2 regions of the Bacillus sp. JZ105 genome follow, and region 2 is predicted to be linked to the other one. Evidence: predicted binding sites of a transcription regulator. Region 2 holds the regulator's gene; the other holds the start of a gene.
What was found. The regulator LexA, encoded in region 2, represses DNA repair genes until DNA is damaged. The targets are predictions, from matches to a motif close to CGAACATATGTTCG.
Positions count from the first base shown of each region.

Region 1: a site for LexA is predicted at 754-767, ahead of M1D81_RS06290 (ImmA/IrrE family metallo-endopeptidase). Genes of this name have one in related genera too.

Region 1 is NZ_CP096387.1:1,237,226-1,244,484, reverse strand. It holds gene M1D81_RS06295 (N-acetylmuramoyl-L-alanine amidase) at 1-472, opposite strand, end outside; gene M1D81_RS06290 (ImmA/IrrE family metallo-endopeptidase) at 783-1,331, shown strand; gene M1D81_RS06285 (poly-gamma-glutamate hydrolase family protein) at 1,335-1,958, opposite strand; gene M1D81_RS06280 (DUF5412 domain-containing protein) at 2,201-2,572, shown strand; gene hag (flagellin Hag) at 2,981-3,802, opposite strand; gene hag (flagellin Hag) at 4,089-4,922, opposite strand; partial or broken gene M1D81_RS06265 (Kelch repeat-containing protein) at 5,155-6,473, opposite strand; gene alr (alanine racemase) at 6,575-7,259, opposite strand, start outside.
Region 2 is NZ_CP096387.1:1,780,903-1,788,161, forward strand. It holds gene M1D81_RS09010 (bifunctional cytochrome P450/NADPH--P450 reductase) at 1-683, shown strand, start outside; gene M1D81_RS09015 (trypsin-like serine peptidase) at 878-1,786, shown strand; gene M1D81_RS09020 (NucA/NucB deoxyribonuclease domain-containing protein) at 2,042-2,422, shown strand; gene M1D81_RS09025 (STAS domain-containing protein) at 2,562-3,410, shown strand; gene M1D81_RS09030 (IseA DL-endopeptidase inhibitor family protein) at 3,443-3,985, opposite strand; gene M1D81_RS09035 (hypothetical protein) at 4,280-4,726, shown strand; gene lexA (transcriptional repressor LexA) at 4,772-5,392, opposite strand; gene yneA (cell division suppressor protein YneA) at 5,551-5,862, shown strand; gene M1D81_RS09050 (YneB family resolvase-like protein) at 5,880-6,527, shown strand; gene M1D81_RS09055 (DUF896 domain-containing protein) at 6,597-6,827, shown strand; gene tkt (transketolase) at 7,015-7,259, shown strand, end outside.

The DNA.
Region 1 (7,259 bases), 540 kb from region 2:
CTCCTGCTGTTTCAATTCCTTTTTTGAATTCATCCCATGTAGCGAGAAGCAGGCGCGGACATGCTTTTCCAGACCAGTGTTGATGTGTGACCACATTCGCTAGTGGAATATGATGTTCTTTCAGCAGCTTTTGGATGAGCCATTGCGCATGTTTAACCGCTTGCTGGAAATTCCCATCTTCATTTTCACAAATTTCAATGCCGATCGACTTTCTGTTCCCATTTCCATGTCCGTCCCCTGCATGCCAGCCATTTTCATTTAACGGCAGATGCTGAAAGATTTCATGATCATCCACTGTAAAGTGCCAGCTTTCCGCTGTCGTTGGGCGTTTCACATATGCCGCATGACTTTTCGCATCCGCTCCCTTTGACGTGTTTGCTGTGTTATGCACCGTCACATACAACGGTGTCATGGCGTATCCTGGACGGTTCCCGTTTCCAACTGGAATAAAATCTTGATAAATTTTTACCATGTTCTGCACTCCCTTTTGAAAAATTGAATTGATCTTTCTCATCAATTGGTGGCGTTCGTAAGACAACTTGGGTTTGTTTTAGTGATAAGACTATGGTAAGATTTGAATTCAATCCACTCTATTTAGTAATGGAAAACGCAAAAATGAAGAAAAAAACAGGAATTAATTCCATTTTTCCTTGATTTTATGTTAAAATTGTTAAAAATAAGCCGATATTAAAAGTAAGTAATAGCTTCATTAGCTATTTAGTCCTATATGGACTTTTCTTTTATGCCAAAAACAGAACATATGTTTGCTTGGAGGTTTTTAAATGACTGGTTTTTTAACCCATTTAGAAGAAGAGATTAAGCGGTTATATGCCAAATTACAAATAAGCGGTCCTGCTTATAGAGACATGCAAAGGATCGCTTCTGAATTTCATGTATGGGTCCACTATGAGGATACTGGCAGCATGATGATCAAACATCAAGGTCTTTACAGTATTATATTAAACAGATCTCTATCGTCAGAAGAACAATGGCAGGATTTTGCCCACGAGCTTTGTCATGTGCTGAAGCATGCAGGCAATCATTTCAAGATGCACAAACTCTTTCGAGAACTGCAAGAGTTTCAGGCTAAACAATTCATGTATCACTTTTGTGTGCCGACCTTTATGCTGATGAAAATGAAGCTTCCAAACCTTCGGCAGCAAGCCATTTTGCACATTGCGCAAACATTTCATGTCACCTGGGCTTTCGCTGAAAAGCGGCTCGCCTTGTTCGAACAGCGGAAAGCAGGCATTCGCTTCCAACAAGAGTTTACATCTTATTTAATGAAAGCCGAGAAGGTCGCGGAAAAAGAAGCTGTTTATCAAACGTGAGGTTTATTCATAAAGGTTTAATACTTGCTTGAGTACATTTGTGTACCGATAAAATTGCTCATTTTGTGTTTCACGGCGATAGCGCCGTCTGAAGTCTTGAAAGAATGCTCTTCTTTGCGCCTGACTGATTTCAAGTTGTACACTTTTTCCGGTCAGACATTGATTATTAATATTGTCAGGATGTGTTCCAGAATAGCGATCAGATTCAGATAACAGCACCGCAGGAAATCCATTAAGCGTTAAACGTTTCACTGTTTCTGCCGCTTTTTCTCTGTCTGTCCCGCCCACTAATGTTTGTAGCACCTCCGTTTCCCCGTAGCCATGGAGCGCAAACGTGTAATGATGGGTATGCACTAGAGAAAGGCAGACCGGCTCATCGAAACGTGTGCTTGTAATGTGAAGCACATGATTGCCTTTCACTTTGAGGCCTTCAAATAAATACATAGAATGATCACTTGCGATTTCATGAATGAGCTCACTCACGCCAGATTCAATTCCCCCAGCATGAGGGGACAAAACCAAAAGCTGATCACCTTTCCGCTCGTGAAGAATTTGATAATCGACTCCTTCTCTTTCATGAGCGGAAAGCTCTTCATAACTTTGATATGTATCAATGATTTGCGTCATCCCATCTTCCCCATTTCTCTATATGAGCATAAGTCTACTGATCTTAAATTCTTTTGTAAAGGGATTTCGCATGACCTATCGACTTAATACATCCTTAAATTTTCCTTATCTTTTCGGCTATCTGTTGAATTTTGAGAAAAAATGACCGATAATTGAAATGAATAGAACTTTTGGACTATATGAATCTTTTTGCATTCTCTCTCATAAATTAGAAATATTGTGATCTACATCTGGAGGAATTCATGTTAAAAAAGAAAACCACCATCACCCTTATCATCTTAATCCTTAGCTTCGCTGGCATCATTTACTGGAAATGCTTTTCTCTTCAAGGCGTATCTCACGGAACCTTTATCCGCTCGATGACATCACCTGACGGAACATATATCATCAACACCTATCGACATAGCGGTGGGAAACTAAAGGAGAACGCAGTTAGAGCAGAAATTGAAAACAAACTCACCCACCGAAAGAAAACGATTTACTGGAAATATCCTGACAAAGACCCTCTCATCAAATGGAAAAATGGACAGCTTGTTCAAATTGGGCATGAATTTTTAAATGTGGTAAAGGGAGAAACATACGATTATCGCTTTGATCGGAACAAAAGAAAATAAAAAAAAACGAATCCCTCTTGGATTCGTTTCAGATTGTTGACAAAGGGCTAAAATGATCTTGATTTTAGCCCTTTGTCTTCTTTTCAGCGTGATAGAAAACCTTTGAAGTCTAGGAAGGACGAGTACTGGCGCGGAGCGAATTTGACATTCGTGAGCACCAGCACGCAGGACTGACAAAGAATGCGAGGGTTTGTCTACACGCTGAAACGAATCCCTCTTGGATTCGTTTTAGATTGTTGACAAAGCCCTTTGTCTTCTTTTCAGCGTGATAGAAACCCTTTGCAGTCTAGGAAGGACGAGCACTGGCGCGGAGCGAATTTAACATTCGTGAGCACCAGCGCACAGGACTGACAACGAATGCGAGGGTTTGTCTACAAGCTGAAAGCCCCTTTAAAGGGGGCTTTTTCATTAACGTAATAATTGAAGTACGTTTTGCGGCTGTTGGTTTGCTTGCGCTAACATTGCTTGAGAAGCTTGAGAAAGAATGTTGTTCTTTGTGAACTCACTCATTTCTTTCGCCATGTCAACGTCACGAATACGAGACTCAGCAGCTGTTAAGTTTTCAGCAGAAGCACCAAGGTTATTGATTGTGTGCTCTAGACGGTTTTGGACTGCACCAAGAGCTGAACGCTGTTTAGATACAGCGCCGATTGCTACGTCGATTTTTGCTACTTCAGTGTCAAAGTTAAAGCCTTCTTCATTTACTTTAATATCTTTGACAGTCAATGTTTCAGCGTCCATTTTACCAATCTTTACATTGATATTTTGCTCAATGTTCGCTCCAATTTGAAATTGGAATCCATCCTCAACAGTACCATCCAACAGTTGCTTTCCGTTAAATGCTGTACGCTGAGAAATACCATCAATTTCCTCAACCAAAGCATCGAGTTCTTCTTGAATAGCTGTTAAATCTTCTGTTTGTTGAGTCCCAACGTTACCCGCTTGAACTGTCAATTCACGCATACGTTGAAGAATCGCATGTGTTTCAGTTAATGCACCCTCAGCTGTTTGAATAAGAGAAATACCATCTTGTGCGTTTTTAGACGCCATTTCTAATCCGCGGATTTGTCCACGCATTTTTTCAGAGATGGCAAGACCTGCTGCGTCATCTCCTGCACGGTTGATTCGAAGACCAGAAGAAAGCTTTTCCATGTTCTTTTGCCCTGCTCCATTGTTTGCAGACAAACGGTTCAATGTGTTAAGTGCTGCGATATTGTGGTTAATTCTCATGTTAAATGACCTCCGTGTGTTTGAACCAATTGGACGTCCTTATCCAAAAGTTCTAAATTAGAATTTTTTTGTAAGCCTTACAATCCATTTATCGAACTTAAATGGAATATGTTTAACAAAAAAGGAATAAATAAGGATAAAGTCTCATTCACTATGATCGTTTCGCTAGAGTATGCCAAATTTAAAGGTCATTTTTCATGATTTATAACAGGGGTTTAAGAATCATAAGACTGGAGAAAACGCGAAGAATAAAGCATAAAAAAAAGCCCCATAAAGGGGCCTTTCATTAACGTAGTAATTGAAGTACGTTTTGTGGCTGTTGGTTCGCTTGTGCAAGCATTGCTTGAGACGCTTGAGAAAGAATGTTGTTCTTAGTGAACTCACTCATTTCTTTCGCCATGTCAACGTCACGGATACGAGACTCAGCAGCTGTTAAGTTTTCACCAGAAGCACCAAGGTTGTTGATAGTGTGCTCTAGACGGTTTTGGACTGCACCAAGTTTACCACGCTCAGAAGAAACAGTATTGATTGCTGCATCAACTTTATCTAAAAGAGCATCAGTGTTAGCTTTAGTAGCTAAAGTAACAACATAATCTGTTTTTAACATTGCAAGACCATCAGTACTCATATCTCCAATAGTTACATCTAATTGTTGAGACTTATTAGCACCGATTTGGAAAGTGAATCCAGTTGTAGCCGAACCATCAAGTAATTTTTTACCATTGAACGCAGTACGTTCAGAAATTCCATCTACCTCATCAAGAAGGTTATCAATTTCATCTTGGATAGCTTTAAGATCTGTTGTTGCATCTTGAGTACCAGTGTTACCCGCTTGAACAGTTAGTTCACGAACACGTTGAAGGATTGAGTGAGTTTCAGTCAATGCACCTTCAGCTGTTTGGATAAGAGAGATACCGTCTTGTGCGTTTTTAGAAGCCATTTCTAATCCGCGGATTTGTCCACGCATTTTTTCAGAGATTGCTAGACCTGCTGCGTCATCTCCTGCACGGTTGATTTTAAGACCAGAAGAAAGTTTCTCCATGTTCTTTTGGCTTGCACCGTTGTTTGCAGACAAACGGTTTAATGTGTTAAGTGCTGCGATATTGTGGTTAATTCTCATTTCCTATTACCTCCATGTATGTGGGACCTGACAGACGTCCTTGTCTGAAAAAAGTCCTTTATTCTAGGGCTTATCAACCCTGACAATTCTATTATCGGATGTGTTTATAGGATGTTTAGCAGATTTTTAAAAAAATATCGTATTTTTTCATGACGTTGATCCTAACTTTGACAATTCTATAAAAATAAAAGCTGCTGATCTATAATCAGCAGCTTTACAAAATCTATGAATATCAATATTGCTTGATATCAAACATTAAGATATTTTGGTACACGACATAATCCTTCTTACTTGTGAAAGGACCTTTATTGTGTTCATCATTGATTTCATAGAAGTTCATACCAATTCCAAAGCTTCTTTCTTTGTACCATTTAAGAAAATCGTTGATTTCTTTTATTGAAAGCAGATAATCCTTTTGCAGTCCATTGATCATGGTAATAGAAAGTATACCTTTCGCAGTTTCTTCTCCAGATTTTGTTCCGTCCTGATCTTTTGGTTCTTCTGTTGCATCTTCATCTGGCTTTGCTTCATCTTCAGTTATTTGCAAGTCACTTAATGGAATAGAAATCACTGATTTGTAATCACTTTTTGCAGAAAAATTCCCCATATAATATGAGTAGTCACGTCCGCCAATGACATACAATTGATCCTCAACAATTGCTGCGACAGCTGATACTCTACCTTCTGGTAAATCATACGCTGAATTTTTAAATTGACCATCTTTCGGATTGAAAATTTTAACTTTATTCAGCAATTCACTTGAACGATCACCAGTCCGCTGTCCACCAATAACGAAGAATTTCCCATTATATGTTTCATAGGCTGGTTCAAATACATATGAAGTTAAGTCACTATCTTTTAATTTACTCCATTTATCTGTTGAAATATCATACTGGAACAAAGATCTTTCTCTACTATGCCCAATCGAATTTTCTCCACCTGCAACATATATTTTGCCGTCAATTGCAGAAATGGCTCTCCCATTTCGAGATGGTAAAGTCGATGAGTTCAAGCTCTTCTATTCACCAGTGGCAGTGTTGAATTGATAGACATTATTTTTATAAGAGTTTTTGAAGATACAATATATACTGCCACTGCGTACAAAGTTCCCTTGCTATAAGTTGAAAAAACAGGGTCTCTTGGAATTTGAATCGGTTCTTCAGCCCACTGATCAAGCTCTGCATCATAAATATCAATCGTATTATAAGCTACATTTGTCTCTTCGTTTATTCCACCTATAAGATAGATTTTTTTACCAACTGCAGCATATGTACCGCCTGTTCTGTTTCTCGGCATACTAGCTTTTTCTTCCCAAACATCTTTCTTAGGATCATACATAAATGTTTGATTATTTAACTTATTTTTTTCACTTGCTCCACCAAACACATAAATCTTTCCATCTATTACACCTACCCCAGCATTAATACGTTCTTCTGGTAAATCAGCTCGTTTTGTCCATCCAGTTGAATTTTCAGCTGCATTCGCTTTGAATGGATTAATGGTACTTATTAAAAGAAGTACCAAGATAAATAGTAAAAACCTTTTTTTTATGTTTACTTCCTCCAGTTTATGACATCCTATCCTTATATCGTCTTATTTTTACTTTTTTTATCATTAAAGGTTATTATTGATCCATTTTCTTGATGAAATCCTCACACATACATCACCGGCGTCGATATTTTAATAATCTTTCCGCCTCGACGGTAAAATCTTGGGACGCGGCGGCTTAAGGTGGCGATGACTTCGTAGTTGATTGTATTAAGCATTTCGGCGATTTCATCGACAGAAATTTCTCCGCCCTTTTGACGGCCGTAAATAACGACTTCCTCGCCTTGCTTTGCTTTCATTTCTCCTAAACTGATCATCGTCATATCCATGGTGACGCGGCCAGCAATCGGCATTCGCTTTCCGCGGAAAAGCATAAATCCTCGATTGGATAAAGCGCGTGAGTACCCATCTGCATAACCGATTGGTATGGTTGCTATCACTTCATCAGGTTTTGCTACATAGGTTGCCCCATAGCTGACGGTCCTTGGCTTTGTCACCATTTCTTTCACGAATGCAATCCTTGCTTTTAAACTGAGAGCGGGCTCTAGCTGAACAGCGTCTAAGCTTTCAATGTATTGCGAAGGATACAGTCCATAAAGTCCGATGCCGAGCCTTATCATATCTGCGCTAAATTCAGGAAACGCGATGGCAGCCGCTGTATTGTTCATATGTACCGTGGGCAGTGAAATGCCTTGTTTTTTTAAGAAACGAAGAAAATCAATAAAAATGCTGTGCTGCAGCAGTGTGAAATCAGGGTCAGGCTCATCCGCAGTAGAGAAATGCGTAAAT
Region 2 (7,259 bases):
TTTTACCAGGTTTGAAGCCGCGTTATTATTCGATCTCTAGCTCGCCAAAAGTAGATGAAGAAAAGGTCAGTATCACAGTAGCAGTTGTAAAAGGCAAAGCGTGGAGCGGCCACGGAGAATATGCCGGAGTCGCATCAACCTATTTATGTGATCTAAAAGAAGGAGAAGAAGTAGCCTGCTTCCTGCATGAAGCGCAGGCTGGATTCCAGCTCCCTCCTTCATCAGAAGTACCAATGATTATGATCGGACCAGGTACAGGAATTGCTCCATTTAGAGGATTTGTTCAGGCAAGAGAAGTGTGGCAGAAGGAAGGGAAGCAGCTAGGCGAAGCCCACTTATATTTTGGCTGCCGTCACCCTCAAGAAGATGACCTATATTTTGATGAAATGCAGCTTGCAGCGCAAAACGGCATTGTCCATATCCATCGTGCTTATTCTCGTTACGATGAGCAAAAAGTATATGTCCAGCATTTGTTGAAAGAAGACGGGGGCATGCTCATTGAATTGCTTGATCAAGGTGCTTATCTGTACGTGTGCGGAGACGGAAAAGTCATGGCTCCAGATGTAGAAACTACACTGATCGATCTCTATCAAAACGAGAAACAATGCTCGAAGGAAACAGCTGAAAATTGGCTGACAGCCCTTGCAAATGACAATAGATATGTAAAAGATGTGTGGAGCTGACAAGGAGGAAAGACCGCCAATTAGGCGGTTTTTTTCTGTTCTCATAGAAATAGATCGATAGAATGAAGGTTGGGAAGATACAAAACACCTAATTTCGAAATGAAATATTTTGTAAAAAATAAGAATATTCTCTCATTTACTCCAATATGAAACAATCGTATGATTTTTGATATAGGACATAAAGGAGGAATATGATGAAAAAGGTGAAAATGTTACTCCCTTCTCTTCTCGTTTTTGGTGCTTTAAGTGTGCCTAGTTTTGCCCATGCTGCATCGGATTCAGTACTAACGTCTGATTATGACATGGTGACTTCTAATGGAAAAGTGATTTCTTCAAGTGATTTCCACAATGATACGAAAGCCCCCTCATCCTTTGACAAAGTGGATGATCTTTCTTCTACTGTTGGCGAAAAAGTAAAACCACTATCAAAATATTTAAAAGATTTTCAAACGAAAGTCGTCATTGGAGACGATGGCAGAACCAAAGTAGCAAATACAAGAGTGGCACCATACAATTCGATTGCTTATATTACATTTGGCGGCTCAAGCTGTACGGGAACACTCATTGCTCCTAACAAAATTTTGACAAACGGACACTGCGTGTACAATACGGCATCGAGAAGCTATAGTGAGAAAGGGACTGTATATCCTGGTATGAATGATAGTACTGCGGTGAACGGTTCTGCAAAAATGACTGAGTTCTATGTACCAAGCGGGTATATTAATACTGGTGCAAGCCAATATGACTTTGCCGTGATTAAAACCGATACGAACATTGGCAATACGGTCGGCTACCGATCCATCCGCCAGGTGACAAACTTGACTGGGACAACCATTAAAATCTCAGGATATCCTGGTGATAAAATGAGATCGACTGGTAAGGTGTCACAATGGGAGATGTCAGGTCCTGTGACGAGAGAAGATACGAATCTAGCATACTATACGATTGATACATTCAGCGGAAATTCAGGTTCTGCCATGCTGGATCAGAACCAGCAAATCGTTGGAGTTCATAACGCCGGGTATTCAAACGGAACGATAAATGGCGGGCCGAAAGCGACAGCTGCCTTTGTTGAGTTTATAAACTATGCGAAAGCGCAATAAAAAATAGAGCTTGTTTCCTTCATAGGGGACAAGCTTTTTTTATGAAGTGAATTGATAGGATTCATATGTCTAACCTGAGAGATTTGAGATTGAGAGCCCTCATCATTTTTTTCTCATGTCATCTGCGTACCACTCATACATTAAAATGACACATTTCCTTTCAGTCAAGATGCTTAAGATGGATGAGGAGGTCACGCGCTTTTGAAGATGAAAAGAGGCTGGATCGCTGCTGTCGCCTTATGTTTTGTGATATGGATGGGCACGTTGTTAGGCGGATTTGGAGAGAAGCAGGCAGCAAAAGGGGCTGATCGATATGATCATGTCGTTCAATTTCCAAAGGAAAGGTACCCTGAAACAGGCAGTCATATTCAAGAAGCCATTCGAAAAGGGCATTCAGATGTGTGTACCATTGACCGAAATGGAGCAGATGCCCGCAGGCAAGAATCATTAAAAGGAATTCCGACAAAACCCGGCTTTGACCGGGATGAATGGCCGATGGCGGTTTGTCTTGAGGGAGGAAAAGGCGCAAGTGTACAATATGTCAGCCCATCAGATAATAGGGGAGCAGGCTCATGGGTCGGGCACCAAATCAGCGGGTTTCCTGATGGGAAAAGAATATTATTCATTGTGAAATAAATCGGAAAGAGTCTCCTTAGGGGCTCTTTTGTTTATCCTCAGAGCCTATTCGAGCTAGCAGGGACAAAAGATTCAGTGGTACAATCAATCTATCAGGTACAAAGACTGACAAGAAGAAAATGTGAAGGGACATTTGCTTATGGATAAAAACCGTGCATTATACGATTTTTTTATGCAGCATGCAGAGAAGCTGACTGAAACATGGTATGAATCAATTGAGGACGATGATCCAGAATCCATATATCGTTCAACAGATTCCAGCATCATAGCAGAGCTAAAACGGCAGAATCAAGATTATTACCAGCATTTTATACGAGCTATTATTGAAGATAAGACGTATTTACATACTGAATTTAAAAAATGGTCTGAGGATTTAGCCAGTGACCCAAAGCATTTAAATACACCATTAGATTATGTCGTGAGAGAATACATGTCCAATCAAAGAGTGGTTTTGCATTACTTAAAAGAATTTATCAAACAGCGTCAAAATGACATTGATATTGACCGCATCTTTTATTGGTATGATTTAATTTCCGAAGCGTTTAATATTTCAATCCATGTGTTTATCCAGCAATATGTGAAAAATACAACCGAAAAACTCGTGGCTCAAAGAGATATGATTTACGAATTGAGCTCACCGGTAATTGTTTTAAAAAGCCAGATTGCGTTATTGCCTTTAGTAGGTGACATTGACACAGCGAGAGCAAAAATTATTTTAGAAAATACGCTAAATCAGTGTTCACAAAAAGGTGTTCAGCATTTATGTATTGATCTATCGGGTGTGGTCATGATTGATACAATGGTGGCTCATCAAATCTTTGATCTTGTCACGTCACTTCGGTTGATTGGAGTAGAGACGACCATTTCAGGGATTAGACCAGAAATTGCCCAAACAGCAGTGCAGCTCGGGCTTCCTTTTAATGAATTTCGCACGGCATCATCACTTGCTCACGCGCTGGACCGTTTGACTGAATTTTCTCCAATATAAAAACCAGGCCGATGAAAGGCCTGGTTTTTTATTTAAATGACAGCGTCAATTTGTGTGACTTTCCAATTTTTTTGTACTTTTTCGTACGTAACAGTTCGTTTTACTTTGCGTCCATCAAGTGTTGGGACAGTAAATTCATATGTGCGAACCGTTTGTTTTTTAGAAACAAGTTTAGGTGTGGCTTTTTCCCAATTAAGCATGTTGTCTCCGTCACCGACTGGAACAGCCATTTTGCCTTTATGAACAATGAAATGATAATCTTTTAAACCATGTTTGATGGCATCTTGAGTGAAAACTTGAGATAGGTAGCTGTTTAATTTTTTCTTTGTATCAAATGTTTTAGAAAGATAGTTGTACGTCATATCTTGATAGGTAAAAGATTTTAATTTGACATTTGAATGGTCTTTCATTTTGTAGCCTGACATTGCACTCCAAAAATGTTCTCTTGCATCAAGGGCAATATGTAACGCTTCTTTATTTGTCAAAGAGGCTGATTTCTTCGAAGCGGCCAATGTTGTCGTTTGTAATGAGATCATAAGCATAATAGCAGTTAATAAAACAAATAATTTTTTCAAGGCGATTGCCTCCTTTTCTCAATGAAAACTTCTTATGTTACAAATGTTACAATAATTACAGTGATATTACAAGTATTAAATCTAAATGTTTTTTATTTCTTTTGTTTCTAATTATATAACGTTTGAGGGAGACAAAAAGTTTTCATTTTTTTTATTTTTCTTCTTAATCATTATTTAACCGTTCTAAAGAAGAACGAAACGTCTTTTGGAAAATTTCTATTTAGACGTTTAACACTCTTTTTTATTTAAGACATATACTGTCGTGACGAATGTCTAAAGAAAGGGGTGTTTCGTATGTATCATCCGTATGAAGGTATAGGGAATGGTTACTCGTATGATAGGCAGATGCAGGGATGGCCATCGATTTCTATTCCTCAAATTGGAGGTTTTCCTGGGTTTCCGATTGGAGGAGGTACTTGGCCAGGTCAAGGGTCAGGCGGACAATCGGCACCGCCAGCACCGCCGCAGCATATGATTTCGCAGTATCAGCAAGCACTCTCTCAGCCTCAAAGTATGCAGTCATTTCTATTTGGGCAAGGTGCAGGGGGAGGCCATCAAGCTGTACAATTTGCAGCGGGATGTAATAGAAGATGGACGATTGTGCTTTTGAGAAACGGCCAAGTATTTTTAATGTTCGTTCTTTCTTCACAGCCTTTTGGCCGAACAACTGGCTTTATATGGCCGAACTTTACATTTGGTTCCTTCCCAAGCTCAAGTATTCTTGCCTATTCTTGTGCATAAGAAAAAGCCGGTTCTCATCAGCAGCTGATGAAATACCGGCTTTTTTTAATGAATATTTCGAAATACGCCAATCACTTTACCTAGTATACTCACATTCTGTAAAATAATCGGTTCCATTGATGGGTTTTCTGGCTGTAATCTAAAGTGTGTATCTTCTTTATAAAAACGTTTCACTGTCGCTTCATCTTCCTCTGTCATGGCGACCACAATATCTCCATTGTTAGCGGTGCTTTGCTGGCGCACAATGACATAGTCCTTGTCCAAAATACCTGCATCAATCATACTTTCTCCCATAATTTCAAGCATAAACACTTGTTCGTCTGGTGCAGCAAATGTCTCTGGAAGAGGGAAGTATTCTTCTACATTCTCAACAGCTGTGATAGGCAGGCCTGCCGTTACTTTTCCGATGACTGGAACGTTCATTACAGCACTCTTTGGAATATTCATTTCCTCTTCATCTAGTACTTCGATCGCTCTAGGTTTTGTCGGGTCTCTTCTAATTAAGCCCTTTGTTTCCAGTCTAGCTAAATGTCCATGGACCGTTGAACTGGATGCTAGACCGACAGCTTCTCCAATTTCACGGACGGATGGGGGATAACCCTTGCTTTTTACTTCATCTTTGATGAATTTCAGGATATCGAGTTGTCTTTTTGATAGCTTCGTCATCTTTTGCACCTCAAAACGTCAATTTTAAAGAAATTATAGCATGTTTTTCCTAACAGTACAAACATAGGTTCGAAAAAACGTTTGACAGAAACGTTTGTTCGTATTTATAATGAGAGACAGAAAGAGCGAACGCATATTCTGTTAGGAGAGATGACATTATGAGGTTAAAAGAATCTATTATTTTTATTGGGGTATTCTCATTCATCGTTGGCATATTTCTCTCACTTATTGCAGTCACAAGCCATAATGATTCAAATCAGTATGTTAAAATAGAGGTTCAATCAGGAGATACTCTTTGGGGGTTAGCTGATCAAGTAAACGACAGCAAATCAATCGACAAAAATGCATTTATTGACTGGGTAACAGAACACAATGATCTTGCTTCAACAGAAATCCAGCCTGGAGACATTCTTGTCATACCCGTGAAAAAAGAGCATCCAGTCGTATATCAGCTTGCAACAGTACAGTAGAAAGGTCGATTGAAGACATGAACGCAATCATTTATGCGAGAGTAAGCACTGTGAAAGAAGAGCAGGAAACCTCGCTGAAAAGACAAGAAGAAGAACTGCTGGCTTTAGCTGCCATGCACAAGATGAATGTGGTCAAAGTCATCAAAGAAAAAGCAAGTGGATATGAGCTAGATCGTGATGGCGTGTTTGAAATGCTTGCTGCACTGAAGGAAGAGTCGATCGATGCCGTTCTTATCCAAGATGAAACACGTCTTGGAAGAGGACAAGCAAAAATTGCGCTTCTTCATTGTCTATTTAAAGAGAACGTAAAGGTATACAGCGTGTTTCATAGAGGAGAGCTTGAGCTTTCAGAAGCAGATGAAATGGTCATCGAGATTGTAGGAATCGTCGAAGAGTACCAACGGAAAATTCATAACCTGAAAATCAAGCGGGGGATGAAAAGGGCTGTTGAGCGCGGATATCAGCCTGAACTGAATTTAAGGCAGCAGAACCATGCACCTGGCCGTGAGCGTATTGAAGTGCCGATTTCAGAAATTGTTCGATTAAGAAAAAATAACATGACGTTCGCCGAAATTGCCGCCACTCTTCAGGCATTAGGTTTTGACATTTCAAAAGCAACAGTGCATAGAAGGTATCAAGAATATGAAAAAGGCCTTACCATCTAAAGCGTGATTTGTTGTCAAAATGATTGATATTTAGTAGTATGTAGAGAAAATGCTTTAAAGGAGTTTGTCATGATTTCTAAAGAACAGCTTGCAAGAATAAATGAGCTTTCAAAAAAGTCGAAAGAGACCGGTTTATCAGACGCTGAAAAAACAGAACAAAAGCAGTTGAGAGAAGAGTATTTGAAAGCTTTTCGTTCTTCTATGAAAAATACACTGAAAACTGTCAAAATTGTTGACCCTGAAGGAAACGATGTTACACCAGAAAAATTAAAAAGAGAAAAAGATCAGAACCTTCATTAAGGCTGTGATTTCTTGAATTTTGAAAAGATGGGAAGAATATTCTCGTCTTTTTTCATATTTGCATAACTTTTTAGGTGATCGATAAACTAAATGTGACAAAATCCTTCTTTTTCAGCGTGAAATAGTTGTGAAAAAAGGACAGTAGATTTATGATAATGGTGTACACAAGATACGGAAGGGGATTTATATGGAAACGATTGAATTGAAATCTATTGCAACAATACGTACTCTCTCCATAGACGCAATTGAAAAAGCGAATTCCGGTCACCCAGGAATGCCGATGGGTGCTGCACCAATGGCGTACGCTTTATGGACGAATCACTTAAACGTAAGTCCGCAAAATCCAAATTGGTTTAACAGAGACCGCTTTGTTTTATCCGCGGGCCATGGTTCTATGCTTCTATACAGCATGCTTCATTTAAGCGGATACAA